One region of the Paenibacillus sp. FSL H7-0357 genome, then DNA from elsewhere that is predicted to be linked to it. Evidence: predicted binding sites of a transcription regulator. Region 1 holds the regulator's gene; the other holds the start of a gene.
What was found. Region 1 encodes Rex, which represses fermentation and respiration genes when NADH is low (regulators of the CRP and FNR family bind a similar motif). Its sites were predicted from a motif close to TTGTGAAATATTTCACAA; they were not measured.

Region 1 (7,511 bases):
CGGTGTATCATTGTTATAGATCCCGTCCATCTCGGTCAGCAGCTGGTTAAGCGTCTGATCGTATTCACGCTGCTGGCCGCCTTCGCGTTTGCCGCCGATAACATCAATTTCATCAATAAAGATAATAGCGCTTTGCTTATTCTCTTTCACTGCACGGGTACGGGCATCCTTGAACAAGTCACGGACACGTCCGGCACCGACACCGACGTACATTTCCACGAATTCACTGCCTGAAGCGGCAACGAACACAGAATTGGTATAATGAGCCGCAGCCTTGGCCATCAGCGTCTTACCGGTTCCCGGAGGGCCTGTAAGCAAGATCCCTTTAAGCGGACGAATCCCGAATTTGCTGATTTCTTCATGCCGGATCAGGAAATCAAGCGCTTCCCGCAACTCCTGCTTCGCGTTATCCTGGCCGCCGATTTCTTCAAAGGTAAGTTTGGAAGGGCCATTCTTCTTACGTTTCTTGTCCCCGCCCGCATTCACTGTCAACCCGCCGCGCAAATGGGCGATCACCAGGAGTGCACAAACCATACCGGCTGCTATGATTACAGGAATAATGTTAATGCCCACAAAAGCCATAAATATCAGCAGGACCGGAACAAATCCGGCTACAATCTCTTTCCACCACTTAGGCATTGTTCCACACTCCCATCGTTGCCGCTGCACGCGGTAAGATGATGAACTTGCTCTCTTCACCGTTGCTAAGGCTAACATAGACGTTGTTGTCATCAATTTCAGTTGTTGCTGTCACATTCTTGTATTCCTGGAATTGCTCTTTCAATCCATCTAGTTTAGCAGGTATTAGTGTATACTTTTTGCTTTCCATTGCTTCTGCTACTGAGAACATCGCTTTATCCCAATATTCGTCCAGCAATTTACTGGAGTGCTGATCAACGTCCAGCTTAAGCGCCCGGCCATTAATGGCTGACTTGCCTTCAGTGTTCACGTATTGCACCAGCTCGCGCAATTTCGTGCCAGGTTTCAAATCCAGTTTCAAGGTTACCTCATTGCGGTTAATAGTAATATGTGAATGATTAACACCTTCATAAGCCGATACTATCTTATCAAGCGGCTCATGGACCGCAAATTGACGATAAGCATAAAAGCTGCCAAAGAGCAGTGCAGCAGACAACAGAGACGTTAGCAGTACAGGCACAAGACGCAGTTTCAAGAAACGTCCTCCTCTCAAGTTGACCAAACCTAAATATATGATTTGCAATAAATAGCGTGTCTAGCGCTCATCCGAGACTGACATGCTCTTAAGCATGTCTTAATACAAGTAGAAGTATATCACAGGTGTATATACGATTTCGCACGAAAGTGTGAATATATTTAAAATTTTTGATACTAATTTCTGGGTATTCTCTTCGATCCTTGCTCCTTTATCGGCAAAAAAGACCTGAATGATTAATCCATTCAGGCCCTTTTCTATTCTACTGATGTATTAATTTCTCCTGACATCGATATTGCTATTTGTATATACTTCGTTATGTACTCCCTATCATCAATAATAGAGAAACCACATACACCGTTAACGTTAAAGAATCCATGCCCTTCCCCCATCATCAACTAATTATTATCTACTGCTTGTTACATTTTTTACAATTTTCTCGCCTTTCAGGAGTTCAGCCAGTGTGTAATATCTTGCACCCATGGCGTTCTTCTCCGGTTTGGGTCGATGCTGCAGCAGAATAAGGTCAGTCCGGCTAAGATCATAGAAACGGTACATTTCGCCTGGATGATTAAATCCATAGCCCCCCTGAATTCTCTCCGTTATGTAATTCTTGATTCTGGCAGCCAGCTCATGCTGAATCCCCTCAAGAACCGCATCCAGCGATGGTGTGAATGGATCAAGAACTACGATATCATCAATTTTGTACAGGCATTGCATTTCTCCGCCCCCGCCGGAACGAAAAGTGATAAATAATGGCGTTTTGTAAATATAACCTTTGGCACTATTCGGACAGGCGTGAATACAATGTTTATTCGTCAACTCATGCGTTTTACCAGCTGCAACGGATAATACCTCTACTTCATAATACTTCATGCCCTTCGCCACCCCATGAATAAAATCAATATATTGTTTGGCTATGATGGTATCCTCGCCCGATTTCTTTTCGCTTATAATCATTTCATTGATCAGTTCGACGATATCCGTCCATTGCAGACTTAAGAATTGACAGCCTGTATCATGAATCAGCTTGTATTTGGTTAAGGTGACGCCATAGACAGGCACATCCGCATCATGGGGAAAATTGTTCGGATCCAAATAGGCGGCAAGCTGGCCGCTCACTTCCTGAGCTTTTGCATACAGCCCTGCGCTCTTTGCTTCGATCACAATAACCAGTTTTTTGCGGTTTCCCTGGAACAAGGACAAGGTAATATCGCGCCTTATTTTATGTACTCCTGCCGCAAGCATTTCTGCGTCCACCTGAACAAAATCATAATCTTCTTTGAAAGCCGGTGTGTCTACATTGTTCCGGCGGTTTAACTCTTTTAGCAGCAACCGGATCAACTTGGGATACCTTGAAAAAAGGTAGGCAAGCCCTTTCGTCTGTTTGGTTTCCGCATCCCCGTTTATCAAATCAAAAAAGGTAGAATGGTAGTCCGTTCTGCCCTCCTGGTAAAGCCTCATCATCGTTTTCAAACGTATCTCTCCACCTGTTCAAGGAATATGTAATTAATCCTCAGAATCACTGTTTCATTCCAATGATAATATAAATTTCACAAAATGTCAGAGTAAAAAAACCGCCTATCGCTCCTATAGTTCTAAAATCCCCCCCCCCGCTGCTTTTGCCTCTAGGCTGTGCTTTAGTTTAACTTATTAGCAATATTATGCAAAAAAAGCGGACAAGCGCTGTCCGCTTTGTCCGCTTTTTATTTGTTATTGCAAGCCTGCCTCTACTTGCTCGGCAAAGTATATCCATCACCGATTGCTGTACCATCCGCAAAACGAAAGAACTTGTAATAATAACGTCCTTCCTGCTTGTAAAAAAGCTGCCAGGCGTATTCTCCATTGTATACACCCGGAAGCAGCCGTTTAATATCGATCCCGGGCAACTGGGAGGCTATAATGGAGCGGATTTGCTTCTCCGAGGTTCCTTTGGCCAGCTCTTCCGCATAGACTCCGTTATCACCGCCGGCCGGCTTGCCGTCCACGGTGAACCGTACCCACACCATCAGATCCGTACCGGCTTTATTTTTCCCGGTCAGCACCCAGTACACCGAATTTTCGTCCCATACCGATTTCTGCGCCTTGGACACCTCAGTAAGTCCCGCCCGGGTCTTGGCAACTTCTTTGGCCGCGCTGCGTTCATTCCATTGGTCCTTCATGATATAGGCATAAAATTGGCTTAGACCGAACAAAATGAGCAGAAACAGAGCGATCCCCAGCAGAAGCCATTTTTTCCTTTTCCTCAAAATGCAGCTTCCTTTCCTTAATATATGAAACGTCATAAAACCAACTGCGGCGGCAGTCGAATTAACGCTTCAGCAGCCCTTCAAAAGTTTCTTGCGCCTTGCGGCGGATTTCTTCCTCGTCCACTGTCAGGCACTGACCATGCTTCACAACCTGCTTGCCGTTCACCCAGACATGCTCGACATCCTTGGCACTAGCCGAATACACGGCGTGGGAGAGCAAGTCGCTATGCGGCAGTAGATGAGGCTGGTCAATATCAATTGCAATAAAGTCAGCCTTCATCCCGGCTGCAAGGCGGCCCGCCTGGTTCAGGAAGATTGACTCCGCCCCGTATTGCGTGGCCATCAGCAGCGCTTCCGGTGCCGGAACTGCGGTAGGATCACCGCTTACTCCCTTATGGATCAATGCTGCAAGCCGCATTTCCTCGAACATATCGAGATTATTATTGCTTGCCGCCCCGTCCGTACCGAGCGAAACTTTGACTCCCGCTCTCAGCAGCTCAGGCACCCGTGCAACCCCGCTGGCAAGCTTCAGGTTACTTCCCGGGTTATGGGATACACCCACCTTGTGGCGGGCGAGAATTTCGATCTCCTCATCGTTCAGGTGGACACCATGGGCGATTAAGGACGGGCGGGTGAACATGCCCAGCTTCTCCAGGTGCGCTACAGGACGCAGGCCGTAATCAGCGGCATTCTGCTCCACTTCACGCAGCGTTTCTGACATATGCGTATGCATCGGCAGGTCCAGGTCATGTGCCGCCTGCACAAACCGCATGAAAAAGTCCGGAGGACAAGTATACGGGGCATGCGGTGAAATCATGGTGGTAATTCTGCCGTCAGCCTTGCCGTGCCAGTTGCGGGCGAACGCAACAGCTTCCGCAAGCTTCTGATTCTGCACTTCTTCAGGACATAGACCAATAACACCGCGCATCAGCACCGCACGGATGCCGGAGTGTTCGACCACCTCGGCCACCCGGTCCATGTGATCATACATATCCAAAAAGGTGGTTGTGCCGCCTTTCAGCATCTCCAAAACGGATAAGGAAGTACCCCAGTAGACATCATCTCCGGTAAACTTCTCCTCCATCGGCCACATTTTCTCCTGCAGCCAGGCTTGAAGGACCATATCATCCCCGTAGCCGCGCAGCAGCGACATCGCAGCATGGCCATGGGTATTGACCAGACCCGGCATGAACAGCAGCCGGCTGCCGTCGAGCGTCACTGTGCCTTCTTCAATAACGGGCTTCTCTTCCCCTATGTATGTGATCAAATCATTTTCTATAGTCATATAACCGCTCAGGACCGGCTTCTCGCTTCCGGGAACCAGAAAACGTCCGTTTGCAATTATCATCTTATTGCTGCTCATCTGTAATTCCTTCCTTTCCATCATGTAAATAATACGCCAGACTTTGCAGGTCAGTCGTAAAGTCAGCAGCATGAATCCGGATGGTTGAAGGTGTCTTCAGAATGACCGGTGCAAAATTCAGGATCGCCTCAATGCCCGATTCTACCAGAATATCAGCCACATTCTGTGCTTCGCTGTCCGGTACAGTGATGATCCCGATCCGGATTCCCTGATCACGGATGGTCTGACCCAGCTCCTCCATCGGCTGAACCGTAAGAGAGTTGATCTTTTGTCCAATCTTGGGAGCGTAAGAATCAAATACAGCAGTGATTTTCATAGTGTCCTTCAGATAAGCATTGTAATTGGACAAGGCATGACCGAGGTTACCGGCACCTACCAGAGCCACATTGATTTGTTGATCCAGCTTCAGAATATGACGGATCTTTTCGATGAGATAAGACACGTCATATCCAATGCCTTTTCTGCCGAAATCACCAAAATAGGCCAGATCCTTACGAATCTGCGCCGGATTAAGGTCCAGCTTCTGCCCGAGTTCCTGAGAAGAAACGGTTGAGATTTCACGCTTTTGGAGATCGTTCAGGAAACGCAGGTACACTGGGAGTCTGCGAACGACGGCCTCCGATATTTTATCCGATTTCATGTTTTCTCCTCCTAATTTAGAATTGCACTGACGCGATATCGTATGACAACCACGTGCAGTGCCCGCTCCGCGAACGGGACACAGCCTATGGTACAAAGAGATGAAAAAAATTTATAAACGATGACAGATTAGGAAACGCCGCCCTCTTCAAGCCATTCCGCTATCCGCGGAACCATCTGATCGGTAAGCATGTGCTCCATCTTCGGACCAGGGAGTGAATACAGGAAGTACTTCCCGTAATAAGCTTCGATGACCCTGGTATCATATACAATAACAATTCCCCGGTCCTGCGCTGTGCGAACCAATCGTCCAAAACCCTGTTTGAACCGGATCACTGCCTGTGGAACAGACATTTTCATAAAAGGATTCTTCTTCTGGGCCTGCAGAAGCTCCGCCTTTGCCTCGGCCAGCGGATGATTCGGCGGCTGAAACGGCAGCCTTACAATCGCAAGACAGGTCAGCGCCTCGCCAGGGATGTCGACTCCTTCCCAGAAACTGCTCGTTCCAAGCAATACCGATGCAGAGCTGTCCTGAAAACGCCGGATCAGCTTGCTGCGGCTGCCTCCTTCCACACCCTGGCCCAGAACCGTAATGTCCTGGGAAGCCAAGGCCTCTTTCAGCGGATCATAAACCTGGCGCAGCATTTTGTAGGAGGTGAACAGCACCAGCATCCGCCCCTTGGTCGCCGCCGCCGCTTCAGCCAGCGAATGCACCAGCTTGTCTACAAAACGCGCATCGCCTACGCTGCCCTTAACACTGGGGAAATCGCGCGGGATGACAAGCAGCGCCTGTTCACGGTACTTGAACGGTGAAGGCAGCAGTGCTGTCATGAGACGCCCTTGTTCAGAGGCTTCAGAAAGACCAAGGTTGTCAATCATGAACTGAAAGGACTTGTCGACCGATAACGTGGCCGAGGTCAGCACAATGCTCTTCTTCTTGTCGAAGAACAGATCCTTGAGCTGGCTGCTTACATCGACAGGCACGGCGTAGAGCTGAAGCGACTTGCCCCGGTAGTTGCCGCTCCCTTCCATCCAGTACACGATATTATCGTCACTGAGACCCATAAAGAAGCGGATTTGTTCCCGGATGGATGCCAAATCCTTGAACAAGCCTCCGATATCGGTCACCAGGCTGTCCGAAGACGACTGACTCTCTGTATCGCGCATCTCGCTAAGCATTTTGTCACCTCTGCGGATGATGTCGCTCAAGGCTAAGTGCAGCGTATTCTCCAGCGCCGCCAGCTCTTCCCAATCTTTGGGCTTGCTGCCGGGAAGCAGGCGTGTGACCAGCTGGCCGGCTTCACCTGCCGCTGCATCGCTGCGTTCGGGCAATAGGCCGAACAGCTTGTCGCTCAGTGTATCCCAAGTTTCCTTTACAGTAAGCAGGTCGGGATAGATTTTATCGATTACGCCGCTCCACTCCGAAGCCTGCTCACTGCCCGAGGACTGCAGAGTCTGGCGCAGTGCCGGCAGCTGGCCGCTGCGGCTGTCTTTATACAGCCTTGTAAGCGTATGAGCTACCGTGAAATACTTCATTTGCATGCCCAAATGCTTGCCGGCCACATCCTCCAAATGATGGGCCTCGTCAATGACAAGATGCTCATAAGCCGGAAGCAGCTGGTGCCCGGCCTTGACGTCTGCGAACAGCTTGGAGTGATTGGTAATGACCACATCGGCAATCCCTGCTTCATGTTTGGCCCGGTGGTAGTAGCATTTGCGGAACCACGGACAGGAACGGCCCAGACAGGAATCGGTATCACTGGCTACCGTCTCCCAGAAATCCCCGCCGCGACCGCTCAAATTCAGCTCCTCATCGTCACCCGATTCCGTCTGGGTCAGCCATACGATCATTTGCGCTGCCGTAAGTGCTTCTTCCCGGGGACTTACGAAGTCCTTTTTATTTATTTTATGTTCAAACTTGCGCAGACACAAATAGTGCCCTCTCCCCTTGAATATCGCAGCCTTAAACGGGAAAGGCACAACACTGGTCAGAAGCGGGATATCGCGTTCGCGCAGCTGATCCTGAAGGTTGATGGTATGGGTGCTGACCATAACCTTCTGCCCGGTACGTACGCTCTGATAAATG
Region 2 (7,511 bases), 2.1 Mb from region 1:
TCTCAGATCAGCCAAGACTGCTGGGTGCGCCGGAAGGTTTCACGATGGGTGTGCGTGATATTACATTGTCGCTGGGCGCAGGTTTCGCTGTTGTGATTACCGGCAATATTGTGACCATGCCGGGGCTCCCGGCCAAGCCGGCCGCCGAAGGGATTTCCGTCGACGAAGACGGTGTAATTCACGGCTTGGAGTAGTCTCTATATCTTTTAGTATGGCCGAAACCCCGGACCCGCTGCGTAATTTGCGCGGGTGCCGGGGTTTTTGCGTGACGGGTTTCCTGGATTGATATTATCCTGCTGCGCTGCGGCTGTTATCCTAGGCTGGCTGCTGCTTCCTGCATTTTTAAGACATAATGTCTTGCCGCCGGGGAAAAGCTAAAGGAAGCCGCAGAGTGCCGAAAAACGGTGCAGTTCATACATTTCAAATGTGAACAATATGAGAAGATGTACCAAAGGGCTTGCAATGTGATATTAATCACAATATAATCAATATATAAAGTGAAATATATCACAAACAAACAGACAAAAATATGCTTGCCAATTTGGAGGAGGAAGAAATCATGAAAGTAGCAGTCATTGGATGTACCCATGCCGGAACCGCAGCAATTGTTAATACCGCCCAGCTTTACCCGGATGCCGAAATTACGGTGTACGAACGCAATGATAATATTTCCTTCCTGTCGTGCGGCATTGCTCTATATGTCGGCGGAGTGGTTAAAGATCCGCAAGGCTTATTTTATTCTTCGCCTGAGAAGCTCGCTGAACTGGGTGTCAATACAAAGATGCGCCATGAAGTGATCAATGTGGATACAGCCCGCAAAACCTTAAAAGCCCGTAATCTGGCAAACGGCCAGGAAGTTGAAGATACGTACGACAAACTCATTATGACTACCGGCTCGTGGCCGATTGTGCCAAAGCTGGAAGGCATGGAGCTGGATGGCATCCTGCTCTCGAAGAACTACAATCACTCCAACACCATTATCGAAAAAGCGCAGCAGGTGGACAGAATCACCGTTGTCGGAGCCGGTTATATCGGTGTCGAGCTGGTGGAGGCTTTTCAAATGAACGGCAAACAGGTTACGCTGATCGATGGTGAGGACCGGATCCTGAGCAAATATCTGGATGAAGAATTCACTACACCGATCCAGCAGACACTGGAGGATCACGGCATCAAGCTGGCGCTCGGTGAGAAGGTCAGCTCGTTTGCCGGAGAGAACGGTAAAGTGACCAAGGTGATCACAAGCAAAGGGGAGCATGAGACCGATCTGGTTATTCTCTGCATCGGGTTCCGTCCGAATACAGAGCTGCTGAAAGGGCAAGTGGATATGCTGCCTAACGGGGCGATTATCGTCAATGATTATATGCAGACCAGCCTCCCGGATGTCTATGCCGCCGGCGACAGCTGTGCGATTCATTATAACCCAACCGGCAAACATGCCTATATTCCGCTGGCTACGAATGCCGTACGTATGGGAACACTGGTAGCGCGCAACCTGGTGGCGAATACGATCCCATACATGGGTACGCAGGGAACATCGGGGATTAAGATTTATGAGGATAACATCGCCGGAACAGGACTGACGGAAGACGCGGCCAAAGCCGAAGGCATGGATATCGAGAGCGTGCTGCTGATCGACAACTACCGTCCGGAGTTTATGCCGACTTTTGAGCAGGTTCAGTTAAAAGTAGTATTTGACCGCGCCACCCGCCGGGTTCTCGGAGCGCAGATTATGTCCAAGATGGATCTGACACAGTCGATCAATACCGTGTCTGTCTGCATCCAGAACAAAATGACGGTGGATCAGCTGGCCTTCATTGATTTCTTCTTCCAGCCGCATTACAACAAGCCGTGGAACTTCCTGAACACTGCCGGCCTTCAGGCATTGCCAAAGAGTGTGACACATAAAGAAACAGTGACGGTATAACAGCTAAGAAAACACGCCCTGTCCAATCCTTCGAAAAGGTTGGCAGGGCGTGTTTTTTTTAAAAAGATAAGAATTTATATGCTTCACGCTATAAATTATCCTTCTATTTCTCGCTGAAACGGATACCGTCCTTTTGAGGACGGCGAAGCCGTTTCCACTTGGCATGGCTTATTGGTCATTGGTAGTCGATATCTTCATGGAAATCAATGATATCCAGCCGGGCACGGATACGTTCGATTTCTGTTGAGGTTAACGGAGCCGCGGGAGTCAGCTTGTAGTTTCTCCCTGTGATGTAGCTTATATCGTCCGCCGCTCCATTGGACGTATATGGAAGCTTGGTAACAGGCGATCTGGAGTAATCGGTGAAGTCAATGATGCTCCAGAGGGGGGCTCCGTCTCTTTTGGCAAGGATAATACGCTCTGTTGCAGTTTCTGTCCACAGATACCTTAAATCCCCCGGAGAATTCTCTCCACTGACCGTAGTGTATCCAGCCCCCCGGAACATCAGAGTGAACTCTGAATGTTCATTGCTGTGGGCTGTTTTTGTTTTGTAGATCTCTGCCAGTCCATGAACACCCAATATTTCAACGCCGGCATCTTTCGGGAACCTGCTGATGAAGTCCTGCCAGGTTGCGAATAGGTTGGGTGACCTCATCACCCAATTGGTACCAATTACCAGTGAGAGGTAATTAACCGTATTTCTGTTCTGAAAAGGATTGTTGAGATACTGAGAGGCCAGATGCAGCTGAGGTTCTGCCTTCGTATCGTTTACAAACGGATCCGCCGGATGCAATGTCCATCTGGATGCCCCTGTAATATAGCGGGAGCCGATGGGATCTATGCTTAGGGCATTCATAAATACATTGTTACTGTTAGTAGCAGCATCCTGTGCGGGCAGCATCGGATTAGCGGTATGTGCCCAGTATGGCATCAGCGGTGATCCTTCAGCAGACAATTGGCCTACATTATACTGTGTTGCAGCCCAGCCCATAAACGCATCGATCCGGAAGTTGTCTTTTAACCAGGCAGCCTGCTCGGGATTGATGGCATAGGTGGACAGTGACTTGGGACGATACTTGTCAGGAATACTCTCCCATACGGAGCTATCTCCGTTGGTGCCCCCCTGGTGCAGGGAATTGAGCGCATTATATCTGTACATGTACAGCCACGAGTTCATCTCTACAATCCATTGGGCCAGGTTGAAATTATCATTCGGATAGCCGGATGCGATCCCTACCTCATCTCCATATAGATCCACGTAGTTAAGCACCTGTTGCAATTGAGGGCGCTGTGCATCATCGAACACAAATCGGTTGTCCATGGCCCAGGTTACCCGCAAATCGGGATCAATAGTTGCCAGTGTATTCCGCATGGTTTGCATTTCGGCAACTGTTGTAGCGTTTGCTCCTGTATCTTCCAGCAACAAGGATACAGTGAAATAAGCTGTTGAATTGTATTGAGGCGATAGTACCTCAAGCTCGAAGTTGCTGATGATGCTAAAGTCGGCGATCTCGGAACTGAGCAGGATTCGACCATGGATCATAGTCCCAGGCTTCGGGATGTTATAAAAGTTTGCTACCGTCCCATCCTCTGCCAGTACAGAGTAATCATCAGTAACCAGCACTTTGAGGTCTGGCGGCAAATGCTCCGGCATGATTTCGCTTCCGTATACATCCAAGGTCACATAAGCCAGCTTCCAATCCTCCATAGATACATTAAACGAAACGTCAATTGTATCGGTGGTTACCTGTACAGAATCCACTGCCTCATATACTGGCGGCACTGTTGTTGGAGCCGGTGAAGCGGATGGCACCGTTGTTGGAGCCGGTGAAGCGGATGGCACCGTTGTTGGAGCCGGTGAAGCGGATGGCACCGTTGTTGGAGCTGGTGAAGCGGATGGCACCGTTGTTGGAGCCAGTGAAGCGGATGGCACCGTTGTTGGATCCGGTGAGGCCGATGGACCCGGTGTTGGATCTGGCGAAGCCGATGGCACCGTTGTTGGAGCCGGTGAAGCGGATGGCACCGGTGTTGGATTCGGTGAAACCGATGGAACCTTTGGTGGCACCGGTAAAACCGATGGAACCTTTGGTGGAACTGGTGAAGCGGATGGCACCGGTGTTGGATTCGGTGAAGCGGATGGCACCGGTGTTGGAACCTGTGAAGCGGATGGCACCGATGTTGGAGCCGGTGAAGCCGATGGCACCAGTGTTGGATTCGGTGAAGCCGGTGGCACCGGTGTTGGATCCGGTGAAGCGGATGGACCCGGTGTTGGAGCCGGTGAAGCGGATGGTACCGGCGTTGGATTCGGTGAAGCCGATGGAACCATTGTTGGATCCGGTGAAGCCGATGGAATCGGTGTTGGAACCTGTGAAGCGGATGGCACCGGTGTTGGAGCCGGTGAAGCGGATGGCCCCGGTGTTGGAGCCGGTGAAGCGGATGGCCCCGGTGTTGGAACTGGTGAAGCCGATGCAACCGGCGTTGGATTCGGTGAAGCCGATGGAACCATTGTTGGATCCGGTGAAGCCGGTGAAACTGGTGTTACGAGATCTGTAGAAGAAGCGTTTGGATAAGCGATCTCGCTATCTTCTAAAGGTGCGCCTTTGGGGACTTCAGGATAATCAGGCAAGTCACTACCAGGCTCAAGCAAATCTTGTATACGGTTGGCATCCTCAAGCAGAAGACATGCACGAGCAGTTACCATAGCTGCGCTTTGACGGTCAACGGATTGCTTTGGGTTAAACCGCTGATATTCATCTCCTTGGAACAGCCCGAGCTGCTGGGCTGCCCAGACGCTTGTTTGGGCTTCTTCCGAGATAGAGTGACTATCCTTAAACGAAGCCATATCCCCTTGTTTTTGGACCTGGTCATACACTCCAAAGGCCCGGATATACCATACTGCCAAGCTCTCGCGTGTTAATTCACCTCTCCATGCTATTGTCTGGTCTTGTATAATGCCAGCAGACAAAAGCGAGCGTATGGAGGGGATGGCCCAATTCGGTGCCGCTTCCGTTGTTAGCGGATAGTCCGAACTAGGAATGGGAATGGATAATGCCCTTGACATCATGGTGCCCATCTCTGCAATAGAAATCGGCTGATAGGGTCTGAACGTTGCGTTGCCATAGCCTTGAACGATCCCTCTGGAGAACAGCTGTGCAATTTCTTGATGGGCATAGCTGCGCTCAGTATCCACAAATGGAGCGCTATTTGCCCTTGCAGCTGGAGTGACAGCAGCAGTTCCGATTAGGATCAGACATAGCAGTGCCAGGCTGACACGCCTCAGGTTGTCTATCAATATGTATGTGCTTTTTCCTGTGTTTACGGGAACACGATCACCACCTCTTTTACTCCACTATCGGTACAATCGGCCCGAATATTTAGCGTGATATGGGATGTATGGCGAGAAATGTTTTTGTGATTAAGTTAATCTGAATTGTGTAGATAAGGTAAATTTGACATGTCAGTGAAAACTTTCACTTAGTTTTCCTAGACGTGACTTTTATCACGTAAATGTGATTGCGATCACGCTACAATGGCATAAAGGAACAAATTTTAAGTATTAAAAGGGGATAGGAATCATGGCTTATAACAAACCGCAGCAGATTGCCGAGGTAACGGTAGAGAACGGAATCAAGAAGGCTCACAACCCGCTTGCCACCGTACTTATTCTCGGTTTTCTGGGGGGAGCGTTTATTGCGCTCGGATTTTTACTGGATATTCGTGTCATTGCCGGTGCTCCGGCGGAATGGGGCTCCATCGCAAACTTTATCGGGGCATCGGTGTTCCCGGTAGGACTGATCCTGGTGCTGCTGGCCGGCGGGGAACTGCTGACAGGCAATATGATGGCCGTGCCGCTGGCATTTATTGCGAAGAAGATTTCCTTCTGGGAAGTCATCAAGAACCTTGTGCTGATCACGCTCAGCAACCTGGCAGGCGCGTTGTTCGTTGCTTATTTCTTCGGCCACGTTGTCGGCCTCACCGCAGACGGAGTGTATCTCGATAAACTGGTCGATATGGCTGAACATAAGATTGATGCAACCTTCCTGCAGGCCTTTGTCTCCGGGATCGGCTGTAACTGGCTGGTAGCTCTGGCCGTGTGGCTCTCTTACGGGGCGGATAATTTCAGCGGCAAAATCCTCGGTATCTGGTTCCCGACCATGGCATTTGTGGCCATCGGATTCCAGCACGTTGTAGCCAACATGTTTCTTATTCCTGCTGCTATATTTGAGGGGCATTTTACCTGGGCACAATATTTCGGCAACTTTGCCCCGGTATGGCTGGGCAACCTTACGGGCGGAGCCATCTTCGTAGCCGCAGCCTATTATATGGCTTACCTTCGCAAAGGGCCGGCGGCTGTGCAATCCGTAGAGGGTGTATCCTCTGTCGGAGTGAAGAAACACGCTTAATCCTTACTAATTAAATGCAGTCTTAAACGGCAATAGACACTCCTTGTAACCTTCTCTCTTCCAGCTAACGGCTCAAGAGGGAAGGTTCTCGGGGTGTTTTTTTGTGAGGTGAAATAGGGGCGCACAACACAAAATTCGCCGTGCATATCCGACTCGGGGGAACGAAATCGGGCTCACGGCGAATTAATAGGGAGTGTTTCATATGCTCTATTACCCGGGCAAACGAAGAACGAATCAGTCTCTGTTCAGCAATTTTATTTACGCATGGTGGCAGCAGTTATAAAATATAAAGATCCGATTGGACAGGCTTTTTACTGCTGAGGCTGTCCACAGGTTTTGGTCAAGAATCATGGGGGATATTGTGTTTGAGTGACGCGATAATGCGTCAGTGTGAATGCTTGCTCTTCGTCCTGTTTTGGGATGATACTGGATGAAATTAATGACACATATATTACAGGGGTTGAAAGACAAGTCATGAGGTTTTTACAAGCTTATCCAAAGGAAGTCAAAGTATTCCTGATTGCCAGTCTTATTAATGCAACAGGCAGCGCACTAATGTGGCCGCTTGTCACGATGTATGTATTTGATGAACTGGGCCGCAGTATGACAGATGCCGCACTCGTTATTGTTATTCAATCCCTCGGAGGCATATTCGGACAACTGCTGGGTGGATCACTCTATCATAAAGTTGGTGTCAAACGCCTCATCGTCGGTGCGCTGGCCATGAATGCCCTGGCCTTGTTTACCTTGCCGGCGGCAAGCGTGAACTGGAACATGTTCATACTGGTGATGGGACTGGTGGGTCTGTTCAATTCGTTGTCATTGCCGGCCATTCAGGCCTTTATAGGTTTCCGCTTCGCAGAACAGCGCGGAGAGCTTTTTAATGTAATTTATGTCGCCAATAATATTGGGGTAGCGCTGGGCACGATGCTGGCCGGTTTTCTGGCCGATATTTCCTATCTGTTGAGTTTCGTGCTTAATGGGCTGACCTCAGCGGTGTTTGCCGCATTTTTCTTTGTGTATTTGCGGAAGGTTGGCACAGAGCCGGCCCATGCCGAGCCGCATAGGAGAAACGGCCCCGGAGAGCTGTCGAACTGGAAGCTTATAGGCCACACCCGAATCTATCTGTATATGGCCTTAGGTTCGATGTTTTTATTGATCGGCAACTCGATCTGGAATACGGG

Region 2: the regulator Rex is predicted to act here: its motif matches at 5,383-5,400, upstream of H70357_RS31840 (formate/nitrite transporter family protein).

Annotation. Positions count from the first base shown of each region.
Region 1 is NZ_CP009241.1:5,149,505-5,157,015, forward strand. It holds gene H70357_RS22575 (AAA family ATPase) at 1-639, opposite strand, end outside; gene H70357_RS22580 (hypothetical protein) at 632-1,174, opposite strand; gene H70357_RS22585 (hypothetical protein) at 1,580-2,650, opposite strand; gene H70357_RS22590 (cell wall elongation regulator TseB-like domain-containing protein) at 2,905-3,423, opposite strand; gene H70357_RS22595 (amidohydrolase) at 3,485-4,786, opposite strand; gene H70357_RS22600 (redox-sensing transcriptional repressor Rex) at 4,773-5,465, opposite strand; gene dinG (ATP-dependent DNA helicase DinG) at 5,555-7,511, opposite strand, start outside.
Region 2 is NZ_CP009241.1:7,203,022-7,210,532, reverse strand. It holds gene H70357_RS31860 (formate--tetrahydrofolate ligase) at 1-194, shown strand, start outside; gene H70357_RS31855 (FAD-dependent oxidoreductase) at 560-1,924, shown strand; gene H70357_RS36835 (DUF3863 domain-containing protein) at 2,100-3,686, opposite strand; gene H70357_RS36830 (serine-rich family protein) at 3,664-4,494, shown strand; partial or broken gene H70357_RS37255 (S-layer homology domain-containing protein) at 4,638-5,114, opposite strand; gene H70357_RS31840 (formate/nitrite transporter family protein) at 5,500-6,327, shown strand; gene H70357_RS31835 (MFS transporter) at 6,802-7,511, shown strand, end outside.